Regions from separate parts of the Lactococcus kimchii genome, predicted to be linked through region 2. Evidence: predicted binding sites of a transcription regulator. Region 2 holds the regulator's gene; each other region holds the start of a gene.
What was found. Region 2 encodes Rex, which represses fermentation and respiration genes when NADH is low (regulators of the CRP and FNR family bind a similar motif). Its sites were predicted from a motif close to TTGTGAANTANTTCACAA; they were not measured.
Positions count from the first base shown of each region.

Region 1: lpdA (dihydrolipoyl dehydrogenase) is a predicted target of Rex. The motif match lies at 1,773-1,790, and genes of this name have one in related genera.
Region 3: adhE (bifunctional acetaldehyde-CoA/alcohol dehydrogenase) is a predicted target of Rex. The motif match lies at 2,262-2,279, and genes of this name have one in related genera.

Region 1 covers NZ_SDAK01000001.1:1,697,939-1,702,231, forward strand. The annotation lists gene recO (DNA repair protein RecO) at 1-192, shown strand, start outside; gene lpdA (dihydrolipoyl dehydrogenase) at 306-1,724, opposite strand; gene EQJ87_RS08460 (2-oxo acid dehydrogenase subunit E2) at 1,833-3,428, opposite strand; gene EQJ87_RS08465 (alpha-ketoacid dehydrogenase subunit beta) at 3,421-4,293, opposite strand, start outside.
Region 2 covers NZ_SDAK01000001.1:413,974-418,266, forward strand. The annotation lists gene EQJ87_RS02070 (beta strand repeat-containing protein) at 1-1,139, opposite strand, end outside; partial or broken gene EQJ87_RS02075 (Spx/MgsR family RNA polymerase-binding regulatory protein) at 1,379-1,772, opposite strand; gene EQJ87_RS02080 (redox-sensing transcriptional repressor Rex) at 1,992-2,639, shown strand; gene EQJ87_RS02085 (hypothetical protein) at 2,856-3,074, shown strand; gene EQJ87_RS02090 (hypothetical protein) at 3,124-3,741, opposite strand; gene radC (RadC family protein) at 4,166-4,293, opposite strand, start outside.
Region 3 covers NZ_SDAK01000001.1:1,514,227-1,518,519, reverse strand. The annotation lists gene adhE (bifunctional acetaldehyde-CoA/alcohol dehydrogenase) at 1-2,177, opposite strand, end outside; gene EQJ87_RS07520 (lactonase family protein) at 2,413-3,438, opposite strand; gene rpsB (30S ribosomal protein S2) at 3,785-4,293, shown strand, end outside.

The DNA of each region.
Region 1 (4,293 bases), 1.3 Mb from region 2:
CTCTATCTGGTCAATCTTTTCCAAGAAATTTCGCTCAATGAACTCCAGAAAATTTCCCTCAAGCCAGAAATAAAAGAAAAAATCCGCCAATTCATAGACGGACTTTATGACGAATATGTAGGCATCCACCTGAAAGCCAAGAAGTTTCTGGACTCCATGCAGCCAGGTTCCTGGGCAGATATTATGAAATAACTGTGGATAAGCCGGAAAGAATATTTCCAAAAACTTATCCACAGTGGAAAAGTAGGACTGAAAAAAATTACTGACGCATTTATCAGTAATTTTTTTCATTTTGGTCAGTAATTTTAAACGTGAATTGGCAAACCATCAGCCAATTCAGCAGTATCCATGATTGCTTCGCCAAGCGTTGGGTGAGGTTGAATCGTCAATGAAATATCTTTAGAAGTCAAACCGTTTTCAATTGCCAGTGACAATCCAGAAATTAAGTCAGAAGCACCAGGACCAACGATTTGAGCCCCAATCAGCGCCCCCTCTTTCTTTTCAGTAATCAAACGCAAGAAACCAGTCGTATCATTCATTGAAATAGCACGCCCATTTGCTGCAAATGGGAACTTAGAAATTTTAACATCTTTGCGATCCTTAACAGATTCAGGCGTTTCACCGACAGTTGCCAATTCAGTAGTTGTATAAGCTACAGCAGGTAAAGCCACGTGTAAATCGACGTCATCTTCAGCTCCAGCAATTGCAGCAGCAGCAACTTTAGCTTGGAAAGAAGCTTTGTGAGCAAGCATTGGACCAGGCACTACATCACCAATTGCGTAAATGTGGGGCACATTGGTTGCATAAGATTCATTAACTTCGATCAACCCGCGGTCAGTCAACTTAACATCAGTATTGTTCAATCCGATTAAATCAGTATTTGGACGACGACCAACAGAGACGAGTAAGTAATCACCAGTCACTGTTTGTTCTTTTCCATCAACTTCAAACGTCAAAGTCACATCTTTATCAGTTTGAGTAGCTGATTTAGCCATTGCTGAAGTAAAGATTTCAGAACCAGCAGATTTCACGCGATTAGCAATGATATCAGACATTTCTTTATCAAAACCGTTTAAGATGTGATCCAATCCTTCAACGATTGTAATCTTAGAACCGAGCATCCGGTAAGCTCCACCAAGCTCAGACCCAATAACTCCTCCTCCAACAATAATCAAATGTTTAGGGATTTCTGGAAGTGACAACGCACCAGTGGAGTCAATAATGCGACCACCAAATGGGAAAGAAGGAATTTCGATAGGACGTGAACCAGTTGAGATAATCACATCATTAAATTGCAAAAGTTGGAAACCATCTTCTTGTTCGACATTAATTGTATTATTGTCAACAAATTCTGCTGTTCCTTGAATCACGTCAACTTTGTGTTTTTTAAGTAGCATTTTGACGCCACCTGTCAACTGGTTGACAACTTTATCTTGTTTCCATTTTTGAGCAGAAGCCCAATCAAGCTCTACTTTACTCATTGAAAGTCCGAAAGGATTTTTCTTTTCCGAAGCCTCCAAAGATTCTTGATAATGGTGACCAATATTAATCAATGCTTTTGAGGGAATGCAACCAATATTTAAACAAACCCCACCGACATTATCTTTTTCGATAATTGTAACTTTTTTACCAAGTTCAGCCGCACGAATGGCAGCAACATAACCACCAGGGCCAGAACCAATAACAACCAAATCAACTTCTGTTGCTTGTGCACCAACAACCATAATATATCCTCTTTCTTGTAAACATTAGTGTCAAATTGATTGACAATATTGTAAACTAGCTGACAAAACTTGTCAGCTGATGGAAAATGACTTTTCGTTATTTTCCTATTAAATCTCCATCAACATAAACTCAGGATCAGCCAAAAGTGATTTCAAGTAGTTAAGTGAACTTTGTCCTAACATGCCATCAATCAAACGGTGGTCATAAGTTAGTGACAATTTCATATTTTGACCTACGACAATTTCACCTTCTCCATTGACAATTGGTTCTTTAACAATTGAGCCGAGTCCCAAAATCATGACATCAGAACCATTAATAATAGGTGTAAACCATGAGCCACGCGCAGAGCCAATATTTGAAATTGTTATAGTTGAACCTTGCATTTGTTGTGGTTTCAATGTGCCTTCACGAGTAGCAGTAGCTAACTCAGCGATTTCTTTAGCAATTTCAAGAATTGATTTATTTTCAGCTTCATGAATAACCGGCACATACAAACCAGTTGGAGCATTGACCGCAATCCCTACATTAACGTGTTCATGATAAACAATTTCTTGTTTTTCATAATCCACAGAAGCATTGATATCTGGGAATTTATGAGCAGTAGTGGCCAAAGCTTTAGCAACATAAGCAAGATAAGTTAATTTAATATCTTGTTTAGCGGCAATTTCTTTAAACATTGCACGATGTTTGACCAACTTAGAAACTTCAACTTGATCAAAGTTTGTTACTGGTGGGATGTGTGTATGTTGAGCAGTCATGACTTTAGAAACAACTTTACGAGTTGGATTCATTGCTTCACGTCGATCACCAGCCCCTGCTTTAACGCTTGGCGCCTTTTCAGCCACAGGAGCTGCTGGTTTATCAGCCTTAGGTGCTGGAGCAGCTTCTGGTTGAGCGATAGGAGCAACATTCCCAGATTCAAAAGCTTTAACATCGGCCAAAGTTGTGTGACCGTGACGACCAGTTGCAGGAACTTGACTTAAATCAATACCAGCCTTGCGTGCATATTGGCGCACAGAAGGCATCGCAAGAATATGACCAGTAGAAGTTGTTTTAGTCAATGGAGCATTTGCAGGACTAGTAGCAGGAGTAGCTGCTTTAGGTGCTTCTGCGACTGGAGCAGGACTAGCAGCTGCTGGAGCAGCCCCAGTTCCATTGTATTCAATCAAAGGAGCCCCAACTTCTACAGTTGTTCCAGCTTCAACGAAAAGTTTAGTGACTTTTCCAGAATATGGAGAAAGAATTTCTTGCATGAGTTTATCATTTTGAACCTCTGCAACAGGATCATCTTCTTTAATTTCATCTCCAACTTTAACTAACCAGTTGGCGATATCTCCTTCATGCATTCCTTCACCAATATCAGGCATCGTGAAGATTTGAGCTTCTCCAGAAGGTGCATCACTTGTAGTAGTATCAGAACTAGCTGTTTCTTGAGCAGCAGGAGCAGCTTCAGAAGAGCCTGAACCGTCACCATCAAACTCAACCAAAGGAGAATCAACTTCTACAGTTGTTCCAGCTTCAACGAAAAGTTTAGTTACGGTACCAGAATAAGGAGAGAGAATTTCTTGCATAAGTTTATCATTTTGTACTTCAGCAATGGGGTCATCTTCTTTAACAACATCTCCAACTTTAACTAACCAGTTGGCAATGTCTCCTTCGTGCATTCCTTCGCCAATATCAGGCATTTTAAAAATCTCAGTCATAGTCAACCACCTCTTTAACTTTATTCACAATATCTTCAGCTTTAACTGCCCAGTCATTTTCTGCTTGTGCAAAGGGGAAAATTGAGTCAGGACCACTAACACGTCCAATTGGCGCTTTAAGGTTCAAAACAAAACGTTCTGAAATTTCGGCCATGACATTCGCTGCGATACCGGCTGTACGTTGAGCTTCTTGAACAACGACCACACGCCCAGTTTTTTCAACTGTTTTACCAATTGAGGCAATATCAAGAGGAGCAACTGTTCTGAGGTCAAGGACTTCAGCTTTAATTCCATCTTTTTCGAGTTGTTCAGCTGCTTTAAGAGCAAGTGGAACTGTTCCACCATAAGCAATGATTGAAACATCAGAGCCTTCTTTAGCGACTGCAGCAGTATCAAGTGGCGTAGTATAGTAACCTTCAGGAACTTCACCTTTAAGTGAGCGATAAAGGTGAAGGTTTTCAAGGAAAATAACAGGGTCGTTATTTTCAATTGAAGCCAGCAATAATCCTTTAGCATCAGCTGGATTTGAAGGCATTACAACACGAATTCCGGGGATTTGTGAAAATAGCCCTTCAATTGAATCCGCGTGCATTTCAGGCGTTTTAGTTCCGATTCCATAAGGTGTACGTACGACAATATTATTTGAACGTGTGTTATTAAAACGATAACGTGTCCGGCTCATTTGTCCAGCAATTGAGTCGAAAACTTCAAAGATAAAGGTTCCGAATTGAATTTCCATAATGGGGTGGAAACCTTGTGTTGCAAGACCAATTGCCATTCCACCAATTCCTGATTCAGCAAGTGGAGTATTGAAAACACGTTCTTCTCCATATTTTGCTTGCAGACCATCAGTAGCACGGAAAAC
Region 2 (4,293 bases):
GCTATGGCTTGATTGGTAATGGCATTGATGTAATTGACATTGACCGTCGACGTCCCTTTTACTAAGGTTCCTGTGGAACTATTCAAACTAACAGATAGATTACCGTAGTTACCTCCAGTTCCTCCCAAGAATCCAAAGGTTATGGCATCTTGCAAATTGAGGTGAGTCGTTATCGTTTTTGTTGCATTTCCTGAATTTTGCGGAGTTAAGGTAAAACTCAATGTCCCAGAGATCAAACCAGCCGGCGCTGTATTTGTAGCATCAGGAGTCCACGAAATAGAGATAGCCTCTGTTACCTGTGAGGGTGTCCCTGTTTTGATTCCTAAAGTGTAAGTATCGTCAGGCGCATCCATGTAGGCCGTACCGTTCGTTGTATTTTGGTTCCCTGTACCAGTCGCACTAGATCCCAGTGAAGAATAGTCCGCACCTTGTAGAGCACCTGTACTGTTTGTATTTCGAATCGCAATAACAGAACCACCACCTGCCACCCAGCCATTTGAAGTTGTTCCGTCAACATCCGCAGGATTGGAAATGTTAGAGTATAAGTCACGTCCAATAAATACAGAGTTTGCTAAGCCATTGATTCCGAGGTTTGCTCCAGTAGCTGTTTTGACATTTGTTGCCAACTGGCTAGAGCTAGCTGGTGTTAGGACAAATCCTAAAGCATCCCCTGTATTATGCCAGTTTCCGAGTGTACCGTCATCGATCTTGATTTGAGCAGACATTGAAAATGCTTGTGAAGTATCAACAGCTCCATTAAAAGTCGCATAACCTACTGTACTTGCTGTATCATTGACTAGGTCAAACCAATTTCCATTCGTCACGGTATGGCCATCTGTAGAACCTGTTGTATAATTACTGGTTTGATTGACTTGACCGTTCGAGGAAGTATGGTTGCCTGTATCATAAGCCTGCCCTGGAACTAAGGTGGCAGATGAGGTCGTTGCTGCTCTGACCGTTAGCATTCCGTCATCTCCCATGAAGGGGAGAGCTACGGGACTGATAGCACCCACAAAGAGAGCTAACGTCATACCCAGATAGAGCCACGTCTTACCTTTTTTCCACGCTCTAAAATGAGTCACTTTTTTTTCATGAATCGAATGATAAAATAAAGCACCTTTGTGTTGCAATAGACTCATCCTATACAGTCCCCTCTCTAGCTTAATTTACTCCTTAATTAGAAAGTTTGAATTTATAGTGTGAACAGCCATTGTTTCATTTAGATTATTTATCGTTACTTATATATTACCGTAAAAACCTTATCTTTTCCAAAGATATACAAAAATAATCGTAATTCGACATCTTACAACAACCCAAGAAAACTTTTAAAACAAAAAAATAAAACCCGTCAGCAACTGACAGGTTTTTTCCATAGAAATTAGACTAATACCAATCTCTCTCGCAACTCTATTTTTCGAACTTCTGGCGGAATAAAAGTCCGAATTCCTTCTTCATTAAAACCAATTAAAAGACGATTTTCATCAAAAATAAGTGGACGTTTCAACAGACGGGGTTTTTCTTGAATCAAAGAGTAAGCTTCTTCCAGACCCAAGGTATCGAAATCGTGAACCAGCTCTGTATAAGCTCTTCCTCGTATCGCAATAATATCCTCTAAGCCATTTTCAGTCAAAGATAAAATCTTGATGATGTCCTCTTTTTCCAAAGCTGTCGTCCCCAAATTCACTTCTGTGAATTCAAGCTGATGTTTTTTTGAGCCATTTCCTTGCCTTTCTGCACGATGAACAAGAGCCAGTGAGATAAACTTTAATCATAAATTCTCCTCATCTTTTTATCATAATTCTATTTTACCATGAAAGCTCAACAAAAGAAAGCGTTTTATAGAAAAAACTTCTTTTTTTGTGAGCGTTAACAACAGCTTAGTAGAGCTTCTTTTGTTTGATAAAATCACAAAAATTTGATAAAATTATCACAAAGAAGTAAATAATAAGTAATTTAATTTTTTTCATCAACATATTTCGAGGTAAAACATCATGACTGACAACAAAGTAAGTAAAAACTTACCCAAAGCTACTGCAAAGCGGTTGCCCCAATATTATCGCTTATTCAAAAGCTTAGTTGACGAAAACATCACCCGAACCAATTCTCAACTCATTTCTGAAAAAATTGGTGTTGATGCAGCAACGATTCGCCGTGACTTTTCTCTTTTCGGTGAATTAGGTCGCCGTGGTTATGGCTACGAGACTCAAACTTTGCGAGACTTCTTTGGCGAACTACTCGGACAAGACCAAGAAACACATATCGCGCTCATAGGAGTTGGAAATCTTGGTCGAGCACTACTTCATTACCAATTTCAAGAGCGTAATAAAATGCGAATCACTCAAGCCTACGATATTTCAGGAAACCCTTTGGTCGGGACTCAGACTGAGGATGGAATCCCAATTTATAACATCTCTGATCTTGAACGCAATATTAAACAATCAGACATCAAGACAGCCATTCTCTCTGTTCGTAAAGAAAATGCCCAAGAAGTCGTTGATCTTCTGATTAGAGCGGGAATTAAGGGTATTCTCAACTTCGCTCCTGTTCGTCTGAAAGTCCCTGAGGATGTCGTCATCCAATCCATTGACCTTACTAAAGAACTTCAAACTCTCCTCTTTTTTATGGGGAATAATAAATAAATCACTAAATAAAATAAAAAACGGCTTACAAAGCCGCTTTTTATTTTTAAGTCTTGCAGAAAAGTCAAACTTACCTTTTCTTGCCCACTTCTATCAAATCAACTGAATTTGTAGCCTTAAAAAAATTGGCAAACTTCTTTAAAAAATCTTAAGTTAAACTTAAAATTTTCTGTGCTACAATAATGAAAAGAAGATTTTACACAGGAAAGGACCACTATGCCAACTCAAACGCAGAAAATTACGATTGAATTACGACAACTTAAAATCAAAATCAAGAGCATGAGCCAAGAAATCGCGATGTTAAACTCTCAACGCTCTGATTTAATTCAAAATAAACGTTTGATTGAACAACGCCTGAGCAAGCTTTCTTCCGAAATCTTCAGGGATTCTTGCCAACTCAAAGAAAAAGAACAACAATTGAAGGCACAACAATAATGTTTATGCCTTCCTTAATTTCAAATGTTTTCATTGCTCTTTTCCGAAATTAGTTGTTTGTAGATTCCCCACGATTAAATGTAGAAAGATTAGCTGTATCTAAAACGACTTGATCAGCTTTCAAGCGAGTTTTTCTTACTTCAATCACGCCTTGTTCATCAGCATTGACTTGATTTGATAATTCATCCAGTTGATGTTGGAGATTTTCAGTTTTTGTTTTTTCAGTTTGATATTCTACTTGTTTGTTATCTAACTCTCTTTGCTTGCTTGCTACTGCATCTTGGCCTTCTTTGATTTTTTGTTGGACTTCGGCAATTTTATTTTGAATTTCTTGTTCTTTTGATGCCAATTGACTACTTAAGCTTGTTTTTTCACCTTGCAATGTTTGCAATTCTTGGTTCAAATGATTCAATTGAGTGCTTTGTTGTTGGCTTGTGCTTTGAGATGTCTCCAAAGCTGCTTGAGCTATTTTTAATTCATCTGAGGCTTCTTGTACTTCATGAGCTTCTGTGTGGATACGAGTTGACAATGTATCAATGTCATTGTTGATTTCTTGTACATCCCCATGTCCAGCCCAAAAACCTTCAGCGAGTGTTTTCGCCCCAAACCCAGCGCTAACGAATACGGCTACTAAAACTGCTGTTGCAGTTACTTTTGAAAATTTCATTTTTTTCTCCCCTTAATGCCCGCTCCTATGCGGCTTGTCTTTTCACACGACAAAAACAATTTTAGCATACAGCCAAAAAATAAGCAAGAAAAAATGTAGTTCTTTAATTACGCTCATATATTTGAAAAATTCAAAAAAATGGATATCTATGAAAGCTAACCGTAAAGAATTATAAGCTCTGTGTGTATTAACATTGCCTACTTTCAATTATCAAGAATAATAAAAGTTCCGTCATTGTCGGAACTTTTATTTGGTTATTACACTACAAAAATAACCCCTAACCTCATTTTATTAAGCGTTATTTTTTCGCTATCTCATTTGAAATACCGAAATCATGGATAGATTTATCATAACATATGTACTTATATAGAAGAAAGCTCTTTCGTTAACTACATTTGTTAACATTTTGAAGCCGCTTTCTCCCTTAATGCGCCTGTTCTCGAAAGCTAAAATATTTTCCCGCACCAACAATTAAATGGTCAATGAAATTGACCCCTAAATTCTCACAGGCGCCTTTGATTTTTTCAGTAAAAATACGATCGGCCTGGCTTG
Region 3 (4,293 bases), 1.1 Mb from region 2:
TAAGACGCAGTCAAGTTTTCAAAAATCAATTTAATGGCTTGAAGTGAGATTGGTTTTGTATAGTCAGAAGCCATAACAGAAACGTAAGATTCAAGCGCGTGACTCATAGCGTCGATACCAGACCAAGAAACGGTACGTTTTGGCACAGTCATAACGAACTCAGGGTCAACAATCGCTACTTGTGGTGTCAATTGATAGTCAGCAAGTGGGTATTTCACGTGAGTTTCATCGTCAGTGATAACGGCAAATGGTGTCACTTCAGAACCAGTACCAGAAGTAGTAGGGATAGCGACCATTTGTGCTTTATGTGGGTGGTAGAATTTGATGATCCGTTTACGAATATCCACGAATTTTTGAGCCAATTCTTGGAAGAGTTCTTTGAGGCTAGCATCATCAGAAAGGTCAGCTTCACCACGCGCATCATATTCATAAATCAAACGACCGATTTTACCAGCGTCAAGAGCAGAACCACCACCAAGACAGATGACAGTATCTGGTTCAAATTGTTTCATTTGACGGGCAATCGCAATCGCTTCGCTCAAAGTTGGGTCAGGTTGAACAGAACCATAGATGCTTGTTTCGACTTGTTTTGGACGAACAGCAAGTTGTTCCAAAACTTTGTCAACAAAGCCAAACTTAACCATACCAGGGTCAGCAACGATGAAAGCTTTGTGGACGTGTGGCAATTCTTGCAAGTAAGAGATTGCATTTTTTTCGTAGTAGATTTCTTTTGGCAAACGAACCCATTGTGGGCGATTACGACGTTTAGCCACAGTTTTAACATTCAAAAGATCATATGTACTCAAATTGTGTGAAAGTGAATTTTTCCCCCATGAACCAGTTCCAAGTGTAAGTGATGGACGCATTGCATCTGTATAGATATCGCCGACACCACCGATTGAGTCAGGTTGGTTGACGAGGATACGAGAAGCTTCGACTTTTTCACCGTATTCTTTAACGAATGGATCATCCATTGCACCGATTTGGATTGCGGCATTGTGACCAGCTCCTTGATAAGCAAGGAGGGCGCGGACGATTTCGATTCCTTCTTCACGTGTTTCTGATTTGTAGATTGAAAGCAATGGAGAAAGTTTTTCAGAAGAGAGCGCTTCGCCAATGTTTTTCTTGTCAAGTTCAAACAAGAGAACATCTTTGTCTTTAGGGACGTTTACGCCAGCTTGCTCAGCAATCCATTGACCAGAGCGACCAGCTACAGGCCCTGTAACACCAAAGCCTTCGCCAGCGCGTTCCACGAATACAAAGCTTTCGATGGCTTTATAGTCTTCTTTAGGCACCATGTAAGCACCTTGCGCTTGCATTTTAGCAACAAATTCATCATAGATAGAAGCGTCGATAACAGCTGAATTTTCAGTAGCGCAAATCATTCCGTTATCAAAACGTTTTGAAAGCAATAAATCTTCAACGGCACGTTCAATGTTTGCAGTAGCATCAACGTAAACTGCACCATTACCGGCACCAACACCGAGTGAAGGGTTACCAGATTTGAGGGCAGCATTGACCATACCAGGTCCACCTGTTGCGAGGATTGTTGCAATTCCGTGATTTTGAATCAACGCAGTCGTCATATCAAGACTTGGTGCTTCAATCCATTGGATAAAGTTTTCAGGTGCGCCAGCTTCAACGGCTGCATCATACACGATTTTAGCTGCGTGTGAAGAACATTTTTGCGCTTGTGGGTGGAAAGCAAAGACAATCGCATTGCGTGTTTTTGCTGTCAAGAGTGATTTGAAAATTGCTGTAGAAGTTGGGTTTGTTGTTGGCACAATACCAGCAAGAACACCGAGTGGGCTTGCGATTTCAACAGAGCCAGCGACTTTATTTTCAGCAATCACGCCAACAGTTTTATCGTTTTTGATGGCGTTATAAACAGATTCTGAGGCGAAATGGTTTTTTGTATCTTTATCTTCAACAACGCCACGACCTGTTTCGTTAACTGCTTCGTGAGCGAGTTCAAGTGAGTGTTTACTTGCGGCAAGTGCCATAGCGGCAACAATTGTATCAACTTGCGCTTGAGTGTAACCTTCAAACTTAAGAACAGCATCGTGCGCTTTCTTGACCAAATTATCAGTATAAGCGACAGCTTCTTGGAATTTTGCGGCTTTTTCTTCAGCGGTTAAAGGTTTTTTAGCGGCTGGAGCAGCTTTTTTAGTTGCCATGTTTATATTTTTCTCCTTTGTGATAACATTCACTTAATAGTACGTGAATAGTTTAACAAACATTTTTCGGAATGTCAAGTGATATTGTGAGTGATTTTACAATCTAAAGAATACGGCTGTTCAGGACAGTGTCTATACCAATGCTTTGAGCAAAAAAATATTGTCAAATAAATTTTATTTGACAATAAAATTAGTTTTCATTTCCCAAAATGCTGACGAAAAATCCGTCAGTAATTTAGTAAGGCAAAACGCAAGTTATTTCAGGGGCATAAACGTCTTTTTGTTCCAAAGTGAGTTGACCTGTTGATTTATCACGAGAAAAGAGGGTCAGATTGTCAGAATTTTGATGAGCGACGATCACAAAATCTTCACTTTTATTAAAATTGAAATCGCGAGGAATGTTGCCTTCGGTAGCTACCCAACCAACCAACTCAAGTTTTGTTCCGAGTGGGCTTACTTTGTAAGTCACCAAAGAATCATGTCCACGATTGGAAGTATAGAGGAATTTTCCGTCATCAGAAAGACGGATAGCAGCGACACCATTAAATTCGGTATAGTCACTAGGAAGAGTTGAAATCGTTTGGATGCGGGCAAAACGACCTTTTTCGCTGTTATAGCTCAAGACTTCGATGGTTGAATTAAGTTCGCCAACGAGATAAGCCACTTTTTCATTAGGGTGGAAAGTCAGATGGCGAGCGCCCATGCCTTTTTCAGCGCGGTAAATCGCAGCAATATTAAGTTTTCCGTCACCCAGGACATCATAAACGGTCACTTCGTCACTTCCCAAATCGCAAGTTACTAATCGACCGTCGGGAGTCAAATCAGCATAATGAACATGAGCGCTACTTTGCTCAGGTCGGGGACCAGAACCTTCATGTTTGACTGTATCGGTCAATTTGAGTGAACCATCAGTTTGAATCTTGTAGACACGGACTTCACCAAGATGGTAATTCGCACCATAAACTAATTGGCGTGCTTCATCGACAGCAACATAGCAAAGTGGCGCGCCAGTGCTTGTTACATTTCCAAGAGGAGTTGCCGTCTCACCATTGAAAGCAAAAGCTGCCACTCCACCACCATTGCCATCAGCGGCACAGGTGTAGAGATGTCCTGCTTTATCAACGGCGATGTAGGTCGGATTTTGTACCGCCGCCACCTCGCTCAAAGTTGTTAATTCTTTATTTTTAGAATCTAAAAGAACGCTGTAAACTCCTTTAGATTTGCGTTTAGTGTAGCCACCCAACAAGATTTTTTCTTTCATTTTATTCTCTCCTTTTTTTAATTTAAAAATACTTATATTATTATTTTATCATAAAAAAGCGTTTTCAGCGAAAATATTCATTTTTTTCTTAGAAAAATTACTGACGAAACTCATCCAGCAAATCCGTCAGCATTTTCTCTCAGAGAAATTACTGACGGAAACATCAAAAAAACTTGCAAAAACGAAGAAAACAGTGTATAATGAGAAAGTTGCTATGTGTGCGAAATCATAATTAAAAAAGGCAACCATTTCACATTTTATCTTGACAAGGTCGTAGTGTACGCAAGTATTGCGGCTGCGGAAGACAGATAAAAGAGGAAAAACTATTTTAAAAGGAGACATATCCATGTCAGTTATTTCAATGAAACAACTCCTCGAAGCTGGTGTACACTTTGGTCACCAAACGCGTCGTTGGAACCCAAAAATGAAACCATACATCTTCACAGAACGTAATGGTATCCACGTTATCGACCTTCAAAAAACTGTAAAACTTGTTGACGATGCTTACAACTATGTAAAAAACGCTTCACAAGAAGGTGCAGTAGTACTCTTTGTTGGGACTAAAAAACAAGCCGCTGAAGCAGTTAAAGAAGAAGCCCTTCGTGCTGGTCAATACTACGTTAACCACCGTTGGTTGGGTGGTATGCTCACTAACTGGAACACTATCCAAACACGTGTAGCTCGTCTTAAAGAAATCAACAAAATGGAAGAAGAAGGAACTTTCGAAGTTCTTCCTAAAAAAGAAGTTGTACTCTTGAACAAAGAACGCGAACGTCTTGAAAAATTCATCGGTGGTATCGCTGATATGCCTCGTATCCCAGATGTAATGTACATCGTTGACCCACATGCTGAACA